Regions from separate parts of the Kluyvera ascorbata genome, predicted to be linked through region 2. Evidence: predicted binding sites of a transcription regulator. Region 2 holds the regulator's gene; each other region holds the start of a gene.
What was found. The regulator PurR, encoded in region 2, represses purine synthesis genes. The targets are predictions, from matches to a motif close to CANGCAAACGTTTGCNTG.
Positions count from the first base shown of each region.

Region 1: the regulator PurR is predicted to act here: its motif matches at 1,002-1,019, upstream of MY052_RS22345 (NCS2 family permease).
Region 3: the regulator PurR is predicted to act here: its motif matches at 1,736-1,753, upstream of glyA (serine hydroxymethyltransferase).
Region 4: the regulator PurR is predicted to act here: its motif matches at 2,394-2,411, upstream of purH (bifunctional phosphoribosylaminoimidazolecarboxamide formyltransferase/IMP cyclohydrolase).

Region 1 is NZ_CP096201.1:4,668,513-4,674,628, reverse strand. Features, by position in the region: gene soxS (superoxide response transcriptional regulator SoxS) at 1-289, opposite strand, end outside; gene soxR (redox-sensitive transcriptional activator SoxR) at 377-835, shown strand; gene MY052_RS22345 (NCS2 family permease) at 1,245-2,594, shown strand; gene MY052_RS22340 (Na+/H+ antiporter) at 2,788-4,434, shown strand; gene MY052_RS22335 (LysR family transcriptional regulator) at 4,538-5,422, opposite strand; gene MY052_RS22330 (CidA/LrgA family protein) at 5,525-5,935, shown strand; gene MY052_RS22325 (LrgB family protein) at 5,928-6,116, shown strand, end outside.
Region 2 is NZ_CP096201.1:2,639,166-2,645,281, reverse strand. Features, by position in the region: gene cfa (cyclopropane fatty acyl phospholipid synthase) at 1-3, opposite strand, end outside; gene punC (purine nucleoside transporter PunC) at 301-1,494, opposite strand; gene punR (DNA-binding transcriptional activator PunR) at 1,608-2,519, shown strand; gene purR (HTH-type transcriptional repressor PurR) at 2,538-3,563, opposite strand; gene cydH (cytochrome bd-I oxidase subunit CydH) at 3,859-3,948, shown strand; gene MY052_RS12495 (MFS transporter) at 4,109-5,275, shown strand; gene sodB (superoxide dismutase [Fe]) at 5,355-5,936, opposite strand; gene MY052_RS12485 (C40 family peptidase) at 6,059-6,116, opposite strand, start outside.
Region 3 is NZ_CP096201.1:1,318,777-1,324,892, reverse strand. Features, by position in the region: gene MY052_RS06275 (DoxX family protein) at 1-284, shown strand, start outside; gene glyA (serine hydroxymethyltransferase) at 366-1,619, opposite strand; gene hmpA (NO-inducible flavohemoprotein) at 1,946-3,136, shown strand; gene cadC (lysine decarboxylation/transport transcriptional activator CadC) at 3,283-4,800, shown strand; gene cadB (cadaverine/lysine antiporter) at 5,154-6,116, shown strand, end outside.
Region 4 is NZ_CP096201.1:4,741,138-4,747,253, reverse strand. Features, by position in the region: gene purD (phosphoribosylamine--glycine ligase) at 1-682, opposite strand, end outside; gene purH (bifunctional phosphoribosylaminoimidazolecarboxamide formyltransferase/IMP cyclohydrolase) at 698-2,287, opposite strand; rRNA gene MY052_RS22660 (16S ribosomal RNA) at 2,907-4,446, shown strand; tRNA gene MY052_RS22655 (tRNA-Glu) at 4,532-4,607, shown strand; rRNA gene MY052_RS22650 (23S ribosomal RNA) at 4,827-6,116, shown strand, end outside.

The DNA of each region.
Region 1 (6,116 bases), 2.0 Mb from region 2:
CGAACTCGCGGCGGAATACGCGCGAGAAGGTCTGCTGCGAGACGTAGCCGAGATCCATGGCGATATCAAAGATGGGACGCTGGGTGGTGCGCAACGCTTCTGCGGCAAGCAGCAGGCGTCGCTGGCGGATATAGTCGCCTAGCGTCTGATGCATCACGGTGCGGAACATTCTTTGCAGATACCACTTAGAGTAGCCGGACTTGCGGGCCACGATATCGATATTAAGCGGTTGATCGATATGTTCATCTATCCATTCAATTAGCGTCTGAATAATTTCCCGATGGGACATAAGGCTCTCCCCGTTGTCTATTTTCGCGTCGATTTCTGTTCTGTCGGCGAGTATAATTCCTCAAGTTAACTTGAGGTAAAGCGGATTATGGAAAAAAAATCGACGAGAATAAAAACGCTGCTTTCACCGGGTGAAGTAGCGAAACGAACTGGCGTTGCGGTCTCAGCGCTGCATTTTTATGAAAGCAAAGGGCTAATTCGTAGCACGAGAAATAGTGGTAATCAGCGACGCTATAAGCGTGATGTTTTGCGTTACGTGGCGATTATCAAAATTGCCCAGCGGTTAGGGATCCCGCTCGGCACTATCGGTGAATCGCTGAGCGTTCTGCCGGAAAACCACACGCTGGGGCCGAAAGACTGGAAGCATTTCACCACCCAATGGCGCGAAGAACTGGATAAACGCATCCACGCGATGGAAGCCTTACGCGACCAACTGAACGGCTGCATCGGCTGCGGCTGCATGTCGTTGCGCGACTGCCCGCTGCGTAATCCCGGCGATAAACTGGGGGAAGAGGGGACCGGCGCTCGTTTGCTGGAAGATGAGTAATCCTTATTCATTCTTCCTCTGATAATTGCGACATTTTTGCCATAGAAATGTTGCTGGATTGCGCATGAACGATAACGTTTGCGCATGGGTTGACCAATTCTCCATCGGCATTCGTTAATTTTCATAAACCAGGGCAAACTTCTGTTGAAAAAAGGGGCATAAAAGCCAGATAATCGTTTGCCTTCAAATTTCGGACGCATCTTACGCCGGAAATGAGCGGGTCAACCTTATCTCGCACACGCCGAGGATAAGGAATTCCGAATATCGTTTTGTCTGCGCGGAGTTAATCGTTTGCTTTTTTGTGGCTCCCCTATTGCCGCAAGTAGCACATGGAGATGACGCTTAGCTGGCAGTGGATGTTCCACCACGCAGACGAACGAATGATAAAAACTCTCAGGGGATGTTTTCTATGTCTACGCCTTCAGCGCGTACCGGCGGTTCGTTAGACGCCTGGTTTAAAATTTCTGCACGTGGTAGCTCCGTTCGTCAGGAGATTGTCGCCGGTCTTACTACCTTCCTGGCGATGGTTTACTCGGTGATCGTGGTGCCGGGCATGCTGGGTAAAGCCGGTTTCCCACCGGCTGCGGTCTTCGTGGCAACCTGTCTGGTGGCCGGTGTCGGTTCTATCGTGATGGGCCTGTGGGCAAACCTGCCGCTGGCTATCGGCTGTGCGATTTCACTGACCGCCTTTACCGCCTTTAGCCTGGTGCTGGGCCAGCACATCAGCATTCCGGTTGCGCTGGGCGCGGTATTCCTGATGGGTGTACTGTTTACCATCATCTCTGCTTCCGGTATTCGTAGCTGGATTTTGCGCAATCTGCCGCAGGGCATTGCGCACGGTACGGGCATTGGTATCGGCCTGTTCCTGCTGCTGATCGCCGCGAACGGCGTTGGCATGGTGGTGAAAAACCCACTGGACGGCCTGCCGGTTGCGCTGGGTCAGTTCGATAGCTTCCCGGTTATCATGACGCTGGTCGGTCTGGCGATGATTATCGGTCTGGAGAAACTGAAGGTACCGGGCGGCATTCTGCTGACCATCATTGGTGTCTCCATCGTGGGTCTGATTTTCGATCCAAACGTGCACTTCTCCGGCGTGTTCGCCATGCCATCGCTGAGCGATGACCAGGGCAACTCGCTGATTGGTAGCCTCGATATTATGGGCGCGCTGAACCCGGTTGTACTGCCAAGCGTACTGGCGCTGGTGATGACCGCCGTGTTTGACGCCACCGGTACTATCCGCGCGGTAGCCGGTCAGGCAAACCTGCTGGATAAAGACGGCCAGATCATTAACGGCGGCAAAGCGCTGACCACTGACTCCCTGAGCAGCGTGTTCTCTGCGGTTGTGGGTGCATCCCCGGCGGCGGTGTACATCGAGTCCGCAGCGGGTACGGCGGCAGGTGGTAAAACCGGCTTAACGGCAATCACCGTTGGCATCCTGTTCCTGCTGATTCTGTTCCTCTCTCCGCTCTCTTACCTGGTTCCAGGCTATGCGACCGCACCTGCGCTGATGTACGTCGGCCTGCTGATGCTGAGCAACGTGGCGCGTATCGACTTCAACGACTTCGTTGACGCGATGTCTGGTCTTATCACCGCGGTGATGATCGTGCTGACCTGTAACATCGTTACCGGCATCATGATTGGCTTCGCGACGCTGGTGGTTGGCCGCGTGGTTTCAGGCGAATGGCGCAAGCTGAACATCGGCACCGTAGTGATTGCGGCGGCGTTGGTTATCTTCTATGCGGGCGGCTGGGCGATTTAATCTCCTACCCTCGCAGAAAAAACCCGCCTGATGGCGGGTTTTTTGTTTGTCGCTTGGCCGGGCTACAGGTCTGGACTTTTTTTCTATTTTCAGCCACCTCTCGTTTCCTTTTGCGTTAATCTGGGTAACGTAAACTCGGAAGCACGACGCTTCATGTTTTGAATAATAAGACAACGCTGTAAACAGGGAACGCATGGAAATATTCTTCACTATACTCATCATGACCCTCGTGGTTTCGCTCTCCGGGGTGGTTACGCGCGTAATGCCCTTCCAGATCCCACTACCTTTAATGCAAATCGCCATCGGCGCGCTGCTGGCGTGGCCAACGTTTGGTTTGCACGTTGAATTTGACCCGGAACTGTTCCTCGTTCTGTTCATTCCGCCGCTGCTGTTTGCCGACGGCTGGAAAACGCCGACGCGCGAGTTTATTGAGCACGGGCGAGAGATCCTCGGGCTGGCGCTGGCATTAGTGCTGGTGACGGTCGTAGGGATTGGCTTCCTGATCTACTGGATTGTGCCAGGTATACCGCTGATTCCAGCCTTTGCGCTGGCGGCTGTACTCTCGCCGACCGATGCCGTGGCGCTATCCGGGATTGTCGGTGAGGGGCGCATTCCGAAAAAAATCATGGGGATTCTGCAAGGCGAGGCGCTGATGAACGACGCCTCTGGCCTGGTGTCGCTGAAGTTTGCCGTCGCGGTGGCGATGGGCACGATGGTCTTTACCGTCGGCGGTGCGACGATGGAATTCCTCAAAGTGGCAATCGGCGGCATTCTGGCAGGTTTTGTGGTCAGCTGGTCGTACGGTCGCTCGATGCGTTTCCTGAGCCGCTGGGGTGGTGATGAACCGGCCACGCAGATTGTGCTGCTGTTCCTGCTGCCGTTCGCTTCTTATCTCATTGCCGAACATATCGGGGTGTCCGGTATCCTCGCGGCGGTAGCGGCCGGGATGACCATCACCCGTTCCGGCGTGATGCGCACCGCGCCGCTGGCGATGCGTCTGCGTGCCAACAGCACCTGGGCGATGCTGGAGTTTGTGTTTAACGGCATGGTGTTCCTGCTGTTAGGTCTACAGCTGCCGGATATTCTCGAAAGCTCGCTGGTGGCGGCAGAGGCTGACCCGAACGTCGAAACCTGGATGCTGTTTACCGATATCATCCTGATTTACGCGGCGCTGATGCTGGTGCGTTTTGGCTGGCTGTGGACGATGCGTAAGCTGAGCCAGCGCTTCCTGAAAAAGAAACCGATGGAGTTTGGCTCATGGACCACTCGTGAGCTGCTGATCTCCTCCGTTGCCGGCGTGCGCGGGGCGATTACCCTGGCCGGTGTGCTCTCCATTCCGCTGCTGCTGCCTTCTGGTGATGCCTTCCCGGCGCGTTATGAGCTTATCTTCCTGGCCGCGGGCGTGATTCTGTTCTCGCTGTTTGTCGGGGTGATTGCGCTGCCGATTTTGCTGCGTCATATCGAATCAACCGATAACGTGCAGCAGCGTAAAGAAGAGCGCCTGGCGCGGGCTGCGACGGCGGACGTGGCGATTGTCGCTATTCAGAAAATGGAGGAGCGTCTTGCCGCGGATACCACCGAGAACATCGATAATCAGCTGCTGACCGAGGTCAGTTCGCGCGTGATTGGTAACCTGCGTCGCCGCGTCGATGGGCGTAACGACGTAGAGACCTCGATGCTGGAAGAGCAGCTTGAACGCCGCTTCCGCCTCGCGGCGCTGCGCTCTGAGCGTGGGGAGTTGTATCACCTGCGCGCGACGCGTCAGATAAGCAACGAGACCTTGCAGAAGCTGCTGCATGACCTCGACCTGTTGGAAGCGCTGTTGATTGAGGATGCGTAGTTAAGTCCGGTGCTGCCCCGGCGGCGCTGCGCTTGGCCGGGCTACGGTCGTGTATCGTAGCCCGGGCGAGGCGTTTACGCCGACCCCGGGAATGGCACCATATCTACTCTGGCAGCGTAAACCCCTCACAGCACTTCAGCCACGCTTGAGCGCTGTGAGACAAATAAACCCCTTCCCGCCAAATCATCCCCAACTGCCAGCGCAAATCGCTCTCCAGCGGCAGCCAGCGCAGGGTTTTCTCATCGAGCCTGCGGCAAATCGGCTCCGGCAGAATCGCCACGCCGACGCCCGCCTGGACCATTGCGGCGAGAAAATCCCATTGCCCGCTGCGCACCGCAATACGCGGCTTCACGTGATGGCGCGTAAACAGCTGCATCAGCTGGCGGCTAAGGGCGAAATCTTCGTTGTAGATAAGCAAAGGATGCGCGGCAAGCTGCTGTGGAGATACCGACGTTTGCTCCAGCCAGTCGCCGGAACGCGGCACCAGCACGCAAAGTGGGTGGCTGAACAAGAGCCGGGTGGTCAGCGCGCTTTCTTCTTCCACCGGCAGCGCCGTCATCGCCAGATCCAACTCGCCGTTCATGACCGCCTGCTGCACGGTTAGCCCGCCGCCCTCGGAGATTTTCAGCTCTACGCCGGGGTAGCGCTGGCGAAACAGACTAATGGGCCCGGCCATCAGCATGCCGACCATCGGGGGAATGCCGAGTCGCAGTACGCCTTTATTGAGATGGTTAATATCGCTGAGCTCCGCTTCTAGCTGGCGGAATTCGTCGAGGATAGCCAGCCCGCGGTCGAACACGACCTGCCCGGTATCGGTCATTAACAGCTTGCGGCCGTCGCGAATAAGCAGGGTGCAGTTCAGCTCATCTTCCAGGTTTTTGAGCATTTTACTGATGGTGGGTTGCGTCACGAAGAGCTTCTCCGCCGCGCGGGTAAAGCTCTGCTGACGAACAACTTCGACGAAGTAGCGCAGCGTTCTGATGTCCATGATTATGCCTCTAAACTATGCTACCGATGAGTTTAATTCATTTTTGTCATCATCGTTGTCTCACTATACTGTGCCTCTCTCATTTTTTCTGGACATCCCTCCATGGCTGAGGCCTTAGGGCGCGTTGTGCCCTCCGTTTTAAACCGTCTCCAGGTTCCAGTACAGGTCGTGCTGTACGCGGGACTGTTTGTTTTTGCTGAATATCTGGTGAGCTGGTGGCATTTGCCGCTTCCCGCTAACCTGGTTGGCATGGTGCTGCTGTTGGCGCTGATCGTCTGCCATATTGTGCCGCTGAAGTGGGTACGCGCCGGGTCTCGCTGGCTGCTTGCGGAAATGCTGCTGTTCTTTGTGCCTGCGGTGGTGGCGGTGGTGAACTATGCCCAACTGCTGATGGTCGACGGCTGGCGGATTTTTGTGGTAATTGCGTTGAGCACGATGATGGTGCTGGCGGCGACCGCGTGGGTGGTCGATAAGGTCTATCGTTACGAGCTAAAGCGGATGCGTCATGAGTAACTTTCAGCTGAGCGTGCTGTGCCTGGCGATTACGCTGGTGCTCTACTTTGCCAACAAACGCCTGTATCGCCGCTTTCGCAAGCTGCCGCTGATGCCGCTGGTGTTGACCCCGGTGCTGCTGGTGCTGATGCTGGTGTTCGGCCATATCTCCTATCAGAACTACATGGGCGAAGCGCACTGG
Region 2 (6,116 bases):
CATAGCTTCTCCATCCCGACCTGATGATCAGAACCTTAAAACAGCGTAGACGCTTTTTATGGGTTTGTGAGAAATCTCACGAAATTCGTGAGCCTGCTATCCGACGTAGCACAGAGGAAGGGAAGTATCCCTTGCCGAAAGCCTATCCATGGTCCAACGGGAAGCTATCCTGCTCCCGCTTAATAAGTTAAATCTATATTATTTATGTGATGCGGATCCAGTATAGGACGCTAAGTTTGTTGATTCAACTAAAAATCTTAGCGCCCTAATCATTTCCTGAGATATTGATATCGGTGATGTTTAGGCGTGGGAAGTGGCGTGTTCCATATCGCGTTCAGCGCGGCGCGCGGCCAGCTGAATTTTGTAACCGACGCCAGCAAGCAGCACGGTGACCAACATTACGCTGGTAGTGGTCAACAGCGGCGTCGCAATCAGCGTAGAGACCGCCAGGCTTGCGAGGAAGCACAGTCCTAATTGCAGGGTGTTCTGCAGCGCTGCGGCGCGCCCCGTAGCCTGTGGGAAAGGCTTCAGAGCCTGAGCGACGACGATCGGATAAATAGCACCGTTCGCAATAGCCATTACGCAGAATGGAATCAGCAGGGCAGTCAGCGACGCATTCTCAGCCAGACCTACTGCCCAGGTGCCCACCACGCTCAGCGCGTAGATAACCAAAAGCCATGGCAGCATTTGTGCGCCACGCCATTTCTGCAAGGCCGCGCGACAGCCGTAGCCGCCAATCAGGAAGGCGATGGTTTGCGGTACATAGCTTAGGCCTATCACCGTTGGGCTGTAGCCCATCTCATGCAGAATAAACGGCGAACCGGTAAGCCACGCGAAGAAGCTTGCCGAACAAGCGGCGTAGATAAGTACGTTGCCACGATAGTCTTTGCTGCGTAACAGACGCATAAAGGTGAGCTTCTCTTCGCTCGCGGCGTGCTTTTTGTGCGCCGGTTTCAGGCGGAATGCCGGCAGCATCAGGAGCAGCGTAATAATAAACAGCGTGGCGAAAATAGCCTGCCAGTCAAAGTGTGCCAGCAGCCAGCTACCCAGCAGCGGGGCGAGCGCCGGTGATAGCCCAACCAGCGGCATGATGGTGGCGAAAATACGGTTAGTACGCTGGGCCGGATAGTAATCGGTGACCATGGCCTGCCAGGTCACCGCAGCCGCACAGACGCCAACGGCCTGTACAAAGCGCAGCACCAGCAGCGTGGTGCCATCGCGCACCCACAGCATACCAATGCAGCCAATAGCAAAAATGGTTAACCCAGTCAGCAAAATAGGCTTGCGACCATAGCGATCTGACAGCGGTCCCCACAAAAGCTGCGCGACGGCAAAGCCTGCCAGAAACAGGCTGAGGCTCGCACTGACGGCGGAAGCCGGCGTTTGCAGGTCTTCCTGAATGGCGGCAAAAGCGGGGAGATACATATCGGTGGCCAGAAAGCCTAATACGCTCAATCCCGCGAGCCAGACTAAAAATCCTTTCCCAGGTTGCATAAACTTCGCCCTTTTTATCATGAGTAAACAATGCCGCTGAGTGTAGAGAGTGCATAACGGCTTGTGAAACGCTAATATTTGCGCCATGGATTCAAAATATTTGAAGGCAAAAAATGTGGTCTGAATATTCTCTGGAAGTCGTTGATGCGGTGGCGCGCAACGGCAGCTTTAGCGCCGCGGCGCAGGAACTGCACCGTGTGCCTTCTGCGGTGAGCTACACGGTACGCCAGCTAGAGGAGTGGCTAGCCGTGCCGCTGTTCGAACGTCGTCATCGCGACGTAGAACTGACCCCAGCGGGGGCATGGTTTTTGAAAGAGGGACGTTCTGTTATCAAAAAAATGCAGATCACCCGTCAGCAGTGCCAGCAAATTGCTAACGGTTGGCGAGGGCAGCTGGCGATTGCGGTCGATAATATCGTGAAGCCCCAGCGAACTCGCCAGCTGATCGTCGATTTCTATCGTCATTTCAGCGATGTGGAACTGATTGTTTACCAGGAGGTATTCAACGGCGTCTGGGATGCGCTGGCGGACGGTCGTGTGGAACTGGCGATTGGCGCAACCCAGGCGATTCCGGTCGGTGGCCGTTTCGCTTTCCGTGATATGGGGATGCTCAACTGGCATTGCGTGGTCGCCAGTACGCATCCGTTGGCTCGAATGGACGGTCCACTGAGCGACGACGTGTTGCGCAACTGGCCGTCGCTGGTGCGTGAAGATACGTCGCGATCTCTGCCGAAGCGAACGACCTGGCTGCTCGATAACCAAAAACGCGTGGTCGTGCCGGATTGGGCCTCAGCGGAAACCTGTATCTCGGCGGGGCTTTGTGCGGCGATGGTGCCAGGACATCAGGCGCAGCCGTGGCTGGAAAGCGGAGAGTGGGTCGTGTTACAGCTTGAGAACCCGTTCCCGGATGCCGCCTGTTGTCTGACGTGGCAGCAAAGCGAAGCGTCGCCGGCGCTTAACTGGTTGCTGGAGTATCTGGGGGATAGCGAAACGTTAAATGAAGAGTGGCTGCGGACACCCGAGTAGGGTGTCCGCGGGTCATGCTTAGCGGCGATAGTCGCGGAACGGACCGTCGGCCACGGAACGACGTTCGATAAGGCGCGGATGCACCTCAATCGATTGAGACGTCTCGCGTTTGCTGACGATGCGATCCATCAGCATATTGAAGGCCGTTTCGCCGAGTGAATCTTTCGGCTGATGAATGGTGGTCAGCGCTGGGGTGAAGAAACGTGAGTTGCGCACGTTATCATAGCCGATGAGCGAAATATCCTGCGGCACGCGCAGCCCCATCTCATCTGCCGCACACAGGGCACCCATCGCCATAATGTCCCCGCCGCAGAAGATAGCGGTAGGGCGCGGATGCTGTGACAGAATTTGTTGCATGGCGCGATAACCTGACTCTGGCTCAAAGTCACCCTGCACAATCCAGTTGGCTGGCACGTTAATTTGCGCTTCTTCCATGGCTTTCATAAAGCCCGCAAGACGGCCTGCGCCGGTGTTACGCTCCAGAGGGCCTGGGATCACGCCAATATCGCGGTGTCCGCGCTCAATCAGGTAACGGCCCGCGGTGTAACCACCTTCAAATGCGTTATCAATAACGGAGTCGGTAAAGTCTGCTTTGGCTTCGCCCCAGTCCATGACGACCATCGGGATGTGACGGTACTCTTCCAGCATCGACAGCAGCGACTCTGGGTACTCAGAGCACATGACCAGCAGGCCATCGACGCGCTTTTGCGCCATCATTGACAGGTAGGCGCGCTGCTTTTCCAGGTTGTTCCAGGCGTTACCCAGAATCAGGGTATAGCCTTTCTCAAAGCAGTTTTTCTCAACGGCTTCGATAATTTCGGCAAAGTAGGCCGCTTCGCTGCTGGTCGCCAGTAAACCAATCGATTTGGTATGGTTAACCTTGAGGCTACGGGCAACGGCGCTTGGCGAGTAGTGCAGCTCTTTGATTGCCGCCCAGACGGCTTCACGCGTCTCTTCAGCAACAAAACGCGTCTTGTTAATTACATGTGATACGGTTGTAGTGGAAACGTTTGCGCGCTTCGCTACATCTTTAATAGTTGCCATTCCATTTCACTCCAGACCCTGGCCTGCCCCTGATAAAATCGAAAGGAAAACGTTTGCCTTCACACACCCTGACGCAATTTTATGGATTGCGATTCGCCGGGAAAACGATACAGGACGACAGGAGGGGGTCAATGGCCGGTACGCTTATAAATAAGCGTCGAATTCTGACTTATCCTGGCGCAAAGTGGAAGAGCAAAAAACAACATCCTGCTAAAACTGTGAAGATTTTTGCGCAATACTGTGCAAAAATGAGTTAGCTCAGTTTTGCTGTGGAAATAAAAAGGAGAAAAAATTGATGAGTACCGAACTTAAGCTGTCGCTCTCTACCACCGTTATTACGCTGGCGCTGATCGTCGCTGCCGCGTTGACTGCCGTTCTGCATTAATTCCTCTGCGGGGGAGCGTCCGCTCCCTCCTGTCTGATTGTTACCGAATTCGCAATAATCTTTTGCAGTTTTGTACACTTCTGTTTTTCTGTGATTAATGTCATGCTTTTGCATTATGTCCTTATGCCGCGTCTGTTGTGCGGCCACTCGGAGCTTGAGCATGAAAATTAACTTCCCCTTACTGGCGTTAGCCGTCGGTGCCTTTGGTATCGGCACCACCGAGTTCTCGCCGATGGGGCTTCTGCCGGTCATCGCCAAAGGGGTGGACGTTTCCATTCCTGCCGCCGGGATGCTGATCAGTGCCTATGCGGTCGGCGTCATGGTCGGTGCGCCGTTGATGACGCTGCTGCTTTCGCATCGCGCTCGCCGAAATGCGCTGATTTTCTTAATGGCGATTTTTACTCTCGGCAACGTGCTTTCTGCCATCGCGCCGGATTACACCACGCTGCTGTTGTCGCGCATTATTACCAGCCTTAATCACGGCGCGTTCTTTGGCCTGGGTTCGGTGGTGGCGGCGAGCGTCGTGCCGAAGCACAAACAGGCGAGCGCAGTAGCCACTATGTTTATGGGGCTGACTATCGCGAATATCGGTGGTGTACCTGCCGCGACGTGGCTGGGTGAAACCATCGGCTGGCGTATGTCGTTCCTGGCCACCGCCGGGCTTGGCGTTATCGCGATTCTGGGGCTGTGGTTCTCGCTGCCGAAGGGCGGGGCAGGCGAAAGACCGGACGTGAAGCGTGAACTGTCGGTGCTGGTGCGTCCACAGGTGCTTTCAGCCCTGTTAACCACCGTGCTGGGCGCGGGCGCGATGTTTACACTCTATACCTATATTTCGCCGGTGCTGCGTACCATCACTCACGCGACCCCGGGCTTTATTACCCTGATGCTGGTGCTGATTGGCGTGGGCTTTTCTATCGGTAACTTCCTCGGCGGTAAATTTGCAGACCGCTCGGTGAGCGGGACGCTGAAAGGCTTCCTGGGGCTGCTGATGGTCATAATGCTGGCCATACCTTTCCTTGCGCAAACGCAGGTTGGCGCGGCGTTCAGTATGGTGGTCTGGGGTGCGGCAACCTTCGCGGTGGTGCCACCGTTGCAAATGCGCGTGATGCGCGTGGCTCACGAAGCGCCGGGCCTTTCTTCCTCGGTGAATATCGGGGCGTTCAACCTGGGGAACGCACTGGGTGCGGTTGCGGGTGGGGCGGTTATTTCCGGTGGTCTGGGATATAGCTTTGTACCGGTCATGGGGGCAATAGTGGCAGCCCTGGCCCTGTTGGTGGTTTTTCTGAGCGGACGTTCGCGTGGTGAAGAAGCCCTGGCTCGTCAGTAAAAACAAAAACGCAGAAGGTCTCCCTTCTGCGTGATACGAGATAACCCGGCGAAGCGTTGCGATGCCGGGTTATTTTTGCTTAGGCTGCCAGATTCTTAGCAACGAATTCCCAGTTAACCAGAGCCCAGAAGTGCTCCAGATAGTTTGGACGCGCGTTGCGGTAATCGATGTAGTAAGCGTGTTCCCACACGTCAACGGTCAGCAGCGGCGTCGCGTCGGTGGTCAGCGGAGTCGCTGCGTTAGACGTAGAGACGATAGCCAGGGAGCCGTCAGCTTTCTTCACAAGCCAGGTCCAGCCAGCGCCGAAGTTTTTAACCGCGGCATCGGTGAACTGCGCTTTGAATTCAGCGAAGCTGCCGAAGGATTTGGTAATGGCTTCAGCGACTGCACCGGTTGGTTCGCCACCGGCGTTTGGTGCCAGGCAGTTCCAGTAGAAGGTGTGGTTCCAGACCTGTGCAGCGTTGTTGAACACGCCGCCTTCAGATGAACGCACGATCTCTTCCAGCGTTTTACCTTCAAACGCGGTGCCTTTGATCAGGTTGTTCAGGTTAGTGACATAGGTCTGGTGGTGTTTGCCATAGTGATACTCGAGCGTTTCCACGGAAATGTGTGGAACCAGAGCGTCTTTGGCATACGGTAATGCAGGTAATTCGAACGACATTGCTTCTCTCCTTATTATATTTGTACACTCAATAACCATGTACTGAGTAGGGATAGAGTAGCAAATTAAAAGGTGAGATAAAAGATAAGCTTACCCCGTTTATTAACAAACGGGGTAAGTGATTAACGAATTGTCTTAGGGGTAACAACACGGCGTGCGCCGACGTAGTGACGTACCCAA
Region 3 (6,116 bases), 1.3 Mb from region 2:
CGGCGTCGGGCGCACCGATGCCTTCCCTCGCCGCCATTATTGCCATTGTGATGGAAGTGCCTGCCGTTATCCTGGTGATTCTGGGCTTCTTTACCCGTCCGCTGGCGGTGCTTTTTATCTTCTACACTCTGGGGACGGCGGTGATTGGCCACCACTTCTGGAACATGACCGGTGATGCGGTGATGCCAAACATGATTAACTTCTACAAGAACGTCAGTATTTCAGGCGCGTTCCTGCTGCTGGCGATTGCCGGGCCGGGGAAAATTTCGTTAGATAGGCGTTGATGGTTTGTCTGAAGGCACTATGCTTATCAGGCATAAAAAAAGGCCGCATACGCGGCCTTTTTTGCATCTTACGGTTAGCGATTACGCGTAAACCGGGAAGCGAGCGCAGATATCCAGCACTTTCGCTTTGACGCTTTCGATGACAGATTCATCGTTGATGTTGTCCAGCACATCACACATCCAGCCGGCCAGCTCTTTCACTTCAGCTTCTTTGAAGCCGCGGCGAGTTACCGCTGGGGAACCGATACGGATACCGGAAGTCACGAACGGGCTCTTAGGATCGTTCGGTACGCTGTTTTTGTTAACGGTGATGTTAGCGCGGCCCAGCGCGGCATCAGCTTCTTTACCGGTCAGGTTTTTATCCACCAGGTCCAGCAGGAACAGGTGGTTTTCAGTACCGCCAGAAACCACTTTGTAGCCGCGGTTCAGGAACACTTCCACCATCGCTTTAGCGTTTTTAGCAACCTGCTGCTGGTAAACTTTGAACTCTGGCTCCATCGCTTCTTTCAGCGCAACCGCTTTACCGGCGATCACGTGCATCAGTGGGCCACCCTGCGCGCTTGGGAACACGGCGGAGTTCAGTTTTTTGTACAGCTCTTCGCTGCCGTCTTTCGCCAGGATCAGGCCACCGCGTGGACCCGCCAGGGTTTTGTGAGTGGTCGTGGTCACAACGTGTGCGTGTGGAACCGGGTTCGGGTAAACGCCTGCGGCAATCAGACCGGCAACGTGTGCCATGTCGACGAACAGGTAAGCACCGATGCTGTCTGCGATTTCACGCATTTTTGCCCAGTCTACAACGCCGGAGTAAGCAGAGAAGCCACCGATGATCATTTTCGGTTTGTGGGTCTGAGCCAGCTTAGCCATCTCGTCGTAGTCAATTTTACCGGACTCATCAATACCGTAAGGGATGATGTTGTACAGTTTGCCGGAGAAGTTAACCGGGGAGCCGTGAGTCAGGTGGCCACCCTGCGCCAGGTTCATACCCAGCACGGTATCGCCCGGCTGCAGCAGCGCGGTGTAGACAGCGAAGTTAGCCTGAGAGCCGGAGTGCGGCTGCACGTTAGCGTAGTCTGCGCCAAACAGTTCTTTCGCACGGTCAATCGCCAGCTGTTCAACGATATCAACGTATTCGCAACCGCCGTAGTAGCGTTTGCCTGGGTAACCTTCAGCGTATTTGTTGGTCAGCTGAGAACCCTGCGCCTGCATAACGCGCGGGCTGGTGTAGTTTTCGGAGGCGATCAGTTCGATGTGCTCTTCCTGACGTACTTTTTCCTGCTCCATAGCCTGCCACAGTTCGGCATCATAATCGGCAATGTTCATTTCACGCTTTAACATCCGCATCTCCTGACTCAGCTAACAATTAAATTTTGGCCTGAAAAGGCAGTCCAATTGGACAACGGCCAACAGTATAACTGATTAGTTCTGCGATAACAGGTCTTGACAAACGAAATTACGCAAACGTTTACCTCCGCGCCACACAAGGGGTTGAGGAATAAAGGGCTACGACAGGGAAACGGATTTCTTTTCAGGATTGTGATGTGAATAATTCAAGTTGTAACCGCAATAGCGCATTCCTTCAAAGAACCATTTACAAAGCAGGGGTATTTTTATAAGATGCATTTAACATGCAACATTAGATAACATTGAAAGGAAGACCTGCCATGCTAGACGCTCAAACCATCGCCACCGTAAAAGCCACTATTCCCCTGCTGGTTGAAACTGGACCAAAGCTCACCGCCCACTTTTATGATCGGATGTTCACCCACAATCCGGAGCTGAAAGAGATTTTCAATATGAGCAACCAGCGTAACGGCGACCAGCGTGAAGCGCTGTTTAACGCCATTGCCGCCTACGCCAGCAATATTGAAAATCTGCCTGCACTGCTGCCAGCGGTAGAGAAAATTGCCCAGAAGCACACCAGCTTCCAGATTAAGCCGGAGCAGTACAACATCGTAGGTGCGCATCTGCTGGCGACGCTGGATGAGATGTTTAGCCCGGGCCAGGAAGTGCTGGACGCCTGGGGCAAAGCCTACGGTGTGCTGGCGGGCGTGTTTATCAACCGCGAAGCCGAGATTTATCAGGATAACGCCAGCAAAACCGGCGGTTGGGAAGGCACCCGCGCCTTCCGCATCGTGAAAAAGACGCCGCGCAGTGCACTTATCACCAGCTTCGAGATGGAACCGGTGGACGGTCAGCCAGTTGCGGATTATCAGCCGGGCCAGTATCTGGCGGTATGGCTGAAGCCGGAAGGCTTCGAGTATCAGGAAATTCGTCAGTACTCTCTGACCCGTAAACCAGACGGTAAAGGCTACCGCATTGCCGTGAAACGTGAAAACGGCGGTCAGGTATCGAACTGGCTGCATAACGCAGCAAAAGAAGGTGATGTAGTCTATCTGGCTGCACCTGCTGGCGACTTCTTCCTGAACGTCACCCCGCAGACGCCGGTCACGCTGATTTCCGGCGGCGTGGGGCAAACGCCGATGCTGGCGATGCTGGATACGTTGTCTAAAAACCACCACCCAGCGCAGGTTAACTGGTTCCATGCAGCCGAAAATGGCGACGTTCACGCCTTTGCCGATGAGGTGAAAACGCTGGGTAGCGCGCTGCCTGACTTCACGTCGCACCTGTGGTATCGCACCCCGACCGACGCAGACCGCCAGTCCAACGCATTCGACAGCGAAGGACTGATGACGCTCTCAACACTTGCCGATAAGTTGCGTGACCCGCAGATGCAATTCTATCTGTGCGGCCCGGTTGCCTTTATGCAGCACGCGGCAAAACAGCTGGTTGCCTTAGGCGTCAACGCCGAGCGTATTCATTACGAATGCTTCGGCCCGCATAAAGTCCTGTAATCTTTTCTTTCCGAGCGGGTAGTTTTCTACCCGCTCACCGCACCAGACTCTCTTCATTAACGCTCTCCCGAGTCAAAAAATAGGGTATTCAACTGTGTTATCATTGATAACTTCTCCCATTATTTTTCCTTTGGTGACTTATTGTTATGCAACAGCCCGTTGTGCGCGTTGGAGAATGGCTGGTCACGCCTTCAGTTAATCAAATCAGCCGGCCCGGACGCCAGCTCACCCTCGAACCTCGGTTAATCGATCTATTAATGTATTTCGCCCGTCACCCGGGGGAAGTACTGAGTCGTGACGAACTCATTGATAACATCTGGATGCGTAATATCGTCACCAGTCACGTGGTCACTCAGAGTATTTCAGAGCTGCGTAAGTCGCTGCGCGACGGCGGAGACAGCAACGCTGAATACATTATTACCGTACCCAAACGCGGTTATCAGTTAACGGCAGCGGTCACCTGGCTTGATGAGTCCGACATAAAAGATGAAACGCAGGTACCTCTGGATGCGACCGCCCCCGAGATAGCGCCGGTCGTCCCGACGCAAAAACCGTCTGTACAAGCGCCACCCACGCAGAAAAATCGCCGCTGGTTTGCCAACTTCTGGACCCAGTGCGCCTTTTTACTGTCGCTTGGCGTGCTGATTGCCATGGTCCTGTTGACCATAGTCCGCCCGCACCCACAGGTGACGCGTTCGCATCTGCTGCTTAACCCGCGTGATATTGACGTACGCTTTGAGCCCGGATCCTCCTGTAATAACTGGGTCTCTCAGCAGTCTTATGCCATCGGTCTCGGGACGTTGATTACCACCTCGCTGAACACTTACTCAACCTTTATGGTTCATGACAAAACCAACTATAACGTCAATGAACCCAGCAGTTCGGGTAAGACGCTGACCATCAGCTTTGTTAACCAGCGCCACTATCGCGCCCAGCAATGCTTTATGTCCGTCCTGCTGGTCGACAACGCCGATGCTTCCACGATGCTCGATAAACGCTACTTCGTGACCGACAGTAACCTCGTTTCCATCCAGAGCGATCTCTTCGATAGCCTCTCCAGCGTCCTGGCACAGCCGTGGCCTGAAGACATGCAGAAGCAGCTGACGCGGCTTAAGCTGCCTGAAGCACAGTCGTTGGCGCAGTTTTACCAGGCGTTGCAACTGGTGTCGATTGGCGATGCGCCATCGTTAAACAAGGCCAGCACTCTGCTCGACAGCATTATTAAATCTTCACCGGGTTTCTCGTACGCCTCCGCACAAAAAACAATGGTGGATGTATTACGCCAATCTCAGCAGCCTTTTGATAACCAGCAGTTGGCAGCGCTGAATGAAGAATTAACGCGCGTGGAGCAGATACCGGAAATTCAAAACAGCGCCGTGCTTTATCGCATTAAAGCTATCGATTATTTAAGTAAAGGCCACGTTGATAATGCTTATGACGCCATCAATAAAAGCATTGCGCTGGAGATGTCATGGCTCAACTACGTGCTGCTCGGTAAGGCTTATGAAATGAAAGGCGAGAGTCGACTGGCGGCAGATGCGTATATTACGGCATTCAATTTGCGCCCTGGCGAGAACACGCTGTATTGGATTCAAAACGGCGTATTCCAGACGTCGATAGAAAAAATAGTCCCTTATTTGCAGACATTTTTAATCAATGAGTAATCGTTAGCCAGACTATTCGATTATTCTGGTTAAATAATCAATTTCTTAATGTAATATTGATGTTGCCGCAAGGTGTTAATTGTTACCTTGCAGCAACATCAAGCTCCGCAAGATACCACCACCTAACCATTTGTAATTAGTCGTCATTTACCTTTTCCTGATATAAAGTTTTTATCCTGATGTGTTACGCGAAAAAGGTAAAGACCTCATCTTTTCTGTGTTTGTTTTAATTTCACTTTTACTTTAGGACTTCTCTTAGCCTGCTCAGTAATAATTGCCATCAGTTGGTCGGGTCACTTGGTATTACTCATTCAGCGATCCGGTCCTAAAAATACTGTTCAGGAGAAACGAACATGAGTTCTGCCAAGAAGATCGGGCTATTTGCCTGTACCGGCGTTGTTGCCGGGAATATGATGGGGAGCGGTATTGCACTATTACCCGCGAACCTCGCCAGCATCGGTGGTATTGCTATTTGGGGCTGGGTTATTTCTATTATTGGTGCCATGTCACTGGCTTACGTTTACGCCCGACTGGCGACAAAAAACCCGCAGCAGGGTGGACCAATTGCGTACGCTGGCGAATTATCTCCGGCTTTCGGTTTCCAGACAGGCGTACTTTATTATCACGCCAACTGGATCGGTAACCTGGCTATCGGTATTACTGCTGTCTCCTATTTATCTACCTACTTCCCAGTTCTCAATAACCCGATTCCTGCCGGTATCGCGTGTATCGCCATCGTGTGGCTGTTCACCTTTATCAACATGCTGGGTGGTACCTGGGTAAGCCGTCTGACCACTATCGGCCTGTTCCTGGTGTTGATTCCGGTTGTATTGACCGCCGTTGTCGGCTGGCACTGGTTTGATATGGCGACCTACCACGCAAACTGGAACACCTCAACCACCACCGATCCACATGCGGTTATCAAAAGTATTCTGCTGTGCCTGTGGGCGTTTGTCGGCGTGGAATCTGCCGCTGTCAGCACCGGCATGGTGAAAAACCCGAAACGTACCGTACCGATGGCAACCATGCTGGGTACCGCGCTGGCAGGTATCGTTTATATCGCCGCCACTCAGGTTATTTCCGGTATGTACCCGGCTTCCGTGATGGCCTCTTCCGGTGCACCGTTTGCCGTCAGCGCCTCTACCATTCTGGGCGGTTGGGCAGCGCCGCTGGTTTCCGCCTTTACCGCCTTCGCGTGCCTGACTTCTCTGGGCTCCTGGATGATGCTGGTTGGTCAGGCAGGCGTGCGTGCCGCCGACGACGGCAACTTCCCGAAAGTGTATGGCGAGCTTGATAAAAACGGCATTCCTAAGAAA
Region 4 (6,116 bases), 2.1 Mb from region 2:
CGGTGTTCGGGCCGGTGTCGCCGTTGCCTACGCGTTTGTGGTCCTGGCTGGTCGCCATCGGCAGTACGTGCTCGCCGTCGACCATCACGATAAAACTCGCTTCTTCACCGTCGAGGAACTCTTCGATAACGATACGGTGACCCGCGTCGCCAAAGGCGTTACCGGCCAGCATGTCGTGAATGGCGGCTTCGGCTTCTTCGAGAGTCATCGCGACGATAACGCCTTTACCGGCGGCCAGGCCGTCGGCTTTGATAACGATCGGCGCGCCTTTTTCGCGCAGGTATGCCAGAGCAGGCTTAACTTCGGTGAAGTTCTGATATTCCGCCGTCGGAATCTGGTGACGGGCAAGGAAATCTTTGGTGAAGGCTTTGGAGCCTTCCAGCTGCGCGGCACCTTCGGTTGGCCCGAAGATTTTCAGGCCAGCGGCGCGGAACGCATCGACCACGCCAATCACCAGCGGCGCTTCCGGGCCGACGATGGTCAGGTCAATCTGCTCGTTTTGGGCAAAGCTTAGCAGTGCCGGAATATCGGTGACGCCGATAGCCACGTTCTGCAACGCGGGCTCCAGTGCGGTACCGGCGTTACCCGGTGCGACAAAAACGGTATCAACCAGCGGGGACTGCGCGGCTTTCCAGGCCAGCGCGTGTTCGCGCCCGCCGTTACCAATGACTAAAACTTTCATCGTCTGTTCCCTGAATTAATGGCGGAAGTGGCGCATATCGGTGAAGATCATCGCGATTCCGTGTTCGTCGGCGGCGGCAATCACTTCTTCGTCGCGGATAGAACCGCCAGGCTGGATAACGCAGCTCACGCCAACGGCGGCAGCAGCATCAATGCCATCACGGAACGGGAAGAACGCATCGGAAGCCATGGCGGAGCCTTTCACTTCCAGACCTTCATCAGACGCTTTAATGCCCGCGATTTTGGCGGAGTAAACGCGGCTCATCTGGCCTGCGCCTATACCGATGGTCATGTTCTCTTTGGCATACACAATGGCGTTGGATTTGACGAACTTCGCCACCTTCCAGCAGAACAGCGCATCGCGCAGCTCCTGCTCGGTTGGCTGACGTTTGGAAACCACGCGCAGTTCACCTTCGGTCACCATACCCAGGTCACGGTCCTGAACCAGCAGGCCGCCGTTAACGCGTTTAAAGTCGAGGCCCGGTACGCGCTGTGCCCACTGGCCGCAGGTCAGCACGCGAACGTTCTGTTTAGCGGCGGTGATCTTAAGCGCTTCTTCGGTCGCGGATGGGGCGATAATGACTTCCACGAACTGGCGGGAGATGATCGCCTGCGCGGTTTCAGCATCCAGCTCACGGTTAAAGGCGATGATGCCGCCGAACGCGGAGGTTGGGTCAGTTTTATAAGCGCGGTCGTAAGCGTCAAGAATAGAGGTGCTTACCGCCACGCCGCATGGGTTAGCGTGCTTGACGATAACGCAGGCCGGTTCGTTGAACTCTTTCACACACTCCAGCGCCGCATCGGTATCGGCGATGTTGTTATAAGAAAGCGCTTTACCCTGAACCTGCTGCGCGGTGGCAACGGACGCTTCTTTGACGTTCTCTTCTATATAGAAGGCAGCCTGCTGGTGGCTGTTCTCGCCGTAGCGCATATCCTGTTTCTTAATGAAGTTCAGGTTCAGCGTACGAGGGAAGCGACCGGCGGCTTCTTTGCTTTCGCCGTGGTAAGCCGGAACCATGCTGCCGAAGTAGTTGGCAATCATGCTGTCGTAGGCGGCGGTGTGTTCGAAAGCTTTAATCGCGAGATCGAAACGGGTGTTGAGGGTCAGAGAACCTTCGTTAGCATCCATCTCTTTAATAATGGCGTCGTAGTCGCTGCTCTTCACAACGATAGCCACATCTTTATGGTTCTTGGCGGCGGAGCGCACCATGGTCGGGCCGCCGATATCAATGTTCTCTACTGCATCTTCCAGCGAGCAGCCTTCGCGGGCGACGGTCTCGGCGAACGGATACAGGTTAACGACAACCATATCGATAGGAGCAATGTGGTGCTGTTCCATAATGGCATCGTCCTGGCCGCGACGACCGAGGATGCCACCGTGTACTTTTGGATGCAGGGTCTTTACGCGTCCATCCATCATTTCCGGGAAGCCGGTGTAATCGGAAACTTCGGTCACCGGCAGACCTTTCTCTGCTAACAGGCGCGCAGTGCCACCTGTAGACAGCAGCTCCACACCGCGTGCGGAAAGTGCCTGGGCGAATTCGATGATACCGGCCTTGTCAGAAACACTGAGCAGAGCGCGGCGGACTGGACGACGTTGTTGCATGGTAAATCCCCTGGATTTGACTATTACAGAGAGCGTTAGGTGAATTCTTGCGTAAAAACTCAGCTAACGCCCCTTACGGGGCATCCTTGTTTTGCGGGGGCATTGTAACGAAAACGTTTGCGCAACGCTCGCGAATTTTTCTCTTTACCTCAATTCCATTATTTCATCTCTATAGATGAGGGATAAAACCAGGTGACTCTCGAAAGAGATCCTTATTTTGTGGATAACTCTGTGTGTAAATGGGTATAAGGCGGGGTTCTGCTGGGGATTGCAGCAGTCAGTCATTTTTCTGTCATTTAAGGGTTGCGGCCCCAAGGAAACTCCCTATAATGCGCCTCCATCGACACGGCGGATGTGAATCACTTCACATTAACTAGCCGGGTTGATTGAAGAGAAAAACCTGAAAATGAGGGTTGACTCTGAAAGAGGAAAGCGTAATATACGCCACCTCGCAACAGTGAGCGAAAGCCGTGTTGCACTGCTCTTTAACAATTTATCAGACAATCTGTGTGGGCACTCGAAGATACGGATTCTTAACGTCGCAAGACGATAAATGAATACCAAGTCTCTGAGTGAACACGTAATTCATTACGAAGTTTAATTCACGAGCATCAAACTTAAATTGAAGAGTTTGATCATGGCTCAGATTGAACGCTGGCGGCAGGCCTAACACATGCAAGTCGAACGGTAGCACAGAGAGCTTGCTCTTGGGTGACGAGTGGCGGACGGGTGAGTAATGTCTGGGAAACTGCCCGATGGAGGGGGATAACTACTGGAAACGGTAGCTAATACCGCATAACGTCGCAAGACCAAAGTGGGGGACCTTCGGGCCTCACACCATCGGATGTGCCCAGATGGGATTAGCTGGTTGGTGAGGTAATGGCTCACCAAGGCGACGATCCCTAGCTGGTCTGAGAGGATGACCAGCCACACTGGAACTGAGACACGGTCCAGACTCCTACGGGAGGCAGCAGTGGGGAATATTGCACAATGGGCGCAAGCCTGATGCAGCCATGCCGCGTGTATGAAGAAGGCCTTCGGGTTGTAAAGTACTTTCAGCGAGGAGGAAGGCATTAAGGTTAATAACCTTAGTGATTGACGTTACTCGCAGAAGAAGCACCGGCTAACTCCGTGCCAGCAGCCGCGGTAATACGGAGGGTGCAAGCGTTAATCGGAATTACTGGGCGTAAAGCGCACGCAGGCGGTCTGTCAAGTCGGATGTGAAATCCCCGGGCTCAACCTGGGAACTGCATTCGAAACTGGCAGGCTAGAGTCTTGTAGAGGGGGGTAGAATTCCAGGTGTAGCGGTGAAATGCGTAGAGATCTGGAGGAATACCGGTGGCGAAGGCGGCCCCCTGGACAAAGACTGACGCTCAGGTGCGAAAGCGTGGGGAGCAAACAGGATTAGATACCCTGGTAGTCCACGCCGTAAACGATGTCTATTTGGAGGTTGTTCCCTTGAGGAGTGGCTTCCGGAGCTAACGCGTTAAATAGACCGCCTGGGGAGTACGGCCGCAAGGTTAAAACTCAAATGAATTGACGGGGGCCCGCACAAGCGGTGGAGCATGTGGTTTAATTCGATGCAACGCGAAGAACCTTACCTACTCTTGACATCCAGAGAACTTAGCAGAGATGCTTTGGTGCCTTCGGGAACTCTGAGACAGGTGCTGCATGGCTGTCGTCAGCTCGTGTTGTGAAATGTTGGGTTAAGTCCCGCAACGAGCGCAACCCTTATCCTTTGTTGCCAGCGGTTCGGCCGGGAACTCAAAGGAGACTGCCAGTGATAAACTGGAGGAAGGTGGGGATGACGTCAAGTCATCATGGCCCTTACGAGTAGGGCTACACACGTGCTACAATGGCATATACAAAGAGAAGCGACCTCGCGAGAGCAAGCGGACCTCATAAAGTATGTCGTAGTCCGGATTGGAGTCTGCAACTCGACTCCATGAAGTCGGAATCGCTAGTAATCGTAGATCAGAATGCTACGGTGAATACGTTCCCGGGCCTTGTACACACCGCCCGTCACACCATGGGAGTGGGTTGCAAAAGAAGTAGGTAGCTTAACCTTCGGGAGGGCGCTTACCACTTTGTGATTCATGACTGGGGTGAAGTCGTAACAAGGTAACCGTAGGGGAACCTGCGGTTGGATCACCTCCTTACCTTAAAGAAGCGTTCTTTGAAGTGCTCACACAGATTGTCTGATGAAAAGTAAATAGCAAGGCGTCTTGCGATTGAGACTTCAGTGTCCCCTTCGTCTAGAGGCCCAGGACACCGCCCTTTCACGGCGGTAACAGGGGTTCGAATCCCCTAGGGGACGCCACTTGCTGGTTTGTGAGTGAAAGTCGCCGACCCCAATATCTCAAAACTTACCTTCGGGTGACGTTTGAGATATTTGCTCTTTAAAAATCTGGATCAAGCTGAAAATTGAAACAGCACACTGAATTCTGTTCTCCGTAATAAGAACAGACTGAGGTGTGTTTGAGTCTCTCAAATTTTTGCAGCACGATGATGAATCGAAAGAAACATCTTCGGGTTGTGAGGTTAAGCGACTAAGCGTACACGGTGGATGCCCTGGCAGTCAGAGGCGATGAAGGACGTGCTAATCTGCGATAAGCGTCGGTAAGGTGATATGAACCGTTATAACCGACGATTTCCGAATGGGGAAACCCAGTGTGTTTCGACACACTATCATTACGTGAATACATAGCGTAATGAAGCGAACCGGGGGAACTGAAACATCTAAGTACCCCGAGGAAAAGAAATCAACCGAGATTCCCCCAGTAGCGGCGAGCGAACGGGGAGCAGCCCAGAGCCTGAATCAGCATGTGTGATAGTGGAACGGTATGGAAAGGCCGGCGATACAGGGTGATAGCCCCGTACACAAAATTGCATGTGTTGTGAGCTCGATGAGTAGGGCGGGACACGTGGTATCCTGTCTGAATATGGGGGGACCATCCTCCAAGGCTAAATACTCCTGACTGACCGATAGTGAACCAGTACCGTGAGGGAAAGGCGAAAAGAACCCCGGCGAGGGGAGTGAAAAAGAACCTGAAACCGTGTACGTACAAGCAGTGGGAGCATCCTTCGGGGTGTGACTGCGTACCTTTTGTATAATGGGTCAGCGACTTATATTCTGTAGCAAGGTTAACCGAATAGGGGAGCCGCAGGGAAACCGAGTCTTAACTGGGCGTTAAGTTGCAGGGTATAGACCCGAAACCCGGTGATCTAGCCATGGGCAGGTTGAAGGTTGGGTAACACTAACTGGAGGACCGAACCGACTAATGTTGAAAAATTAGCGGATGACTTGTGGCTGGGGGTGAAAGGCCAATCAAACCGGGAGATAGCTGGTTCTCCCCGAAAGCTATTTAGGTAGCGCCTCGTGAACTCATCTTCGGGGGTAGAGCACTGTTTCGGCTAGGGGGTCATCCCGACTTACCAACCCGATGCAAACTACGAATACCGAAGAATGTTATCACGGGAGACACACGGCGGGTGCTAACGTCCGTCGTGAAGAGGGAAACAACCCAGACCGCCAGCTAAGGTCCCAAAGTCACAGTTAAGTGGGAAACGATGTGGGAAGGCTCAGACAGCCAGGATGTTGGCTTAGAAGCAGCCATCATTTAAAGAAAGCGTAATAGCTCACTGGTCGAGTCGGCCTGCGCGGAAGATGTAACGGGGCTAAACTGTGCACCGAAGCTGCGGCAGCGACACTATGTGTTGTTGGGTAGGGGAGCGTTCTGTAAGCCTGCGAAGGTGTCCTGTGAGGGATGCTGGAGGTATCAGAAGTGCGAATGCTGACATAAGTAACGATAATGCGGGTGAAAAACCC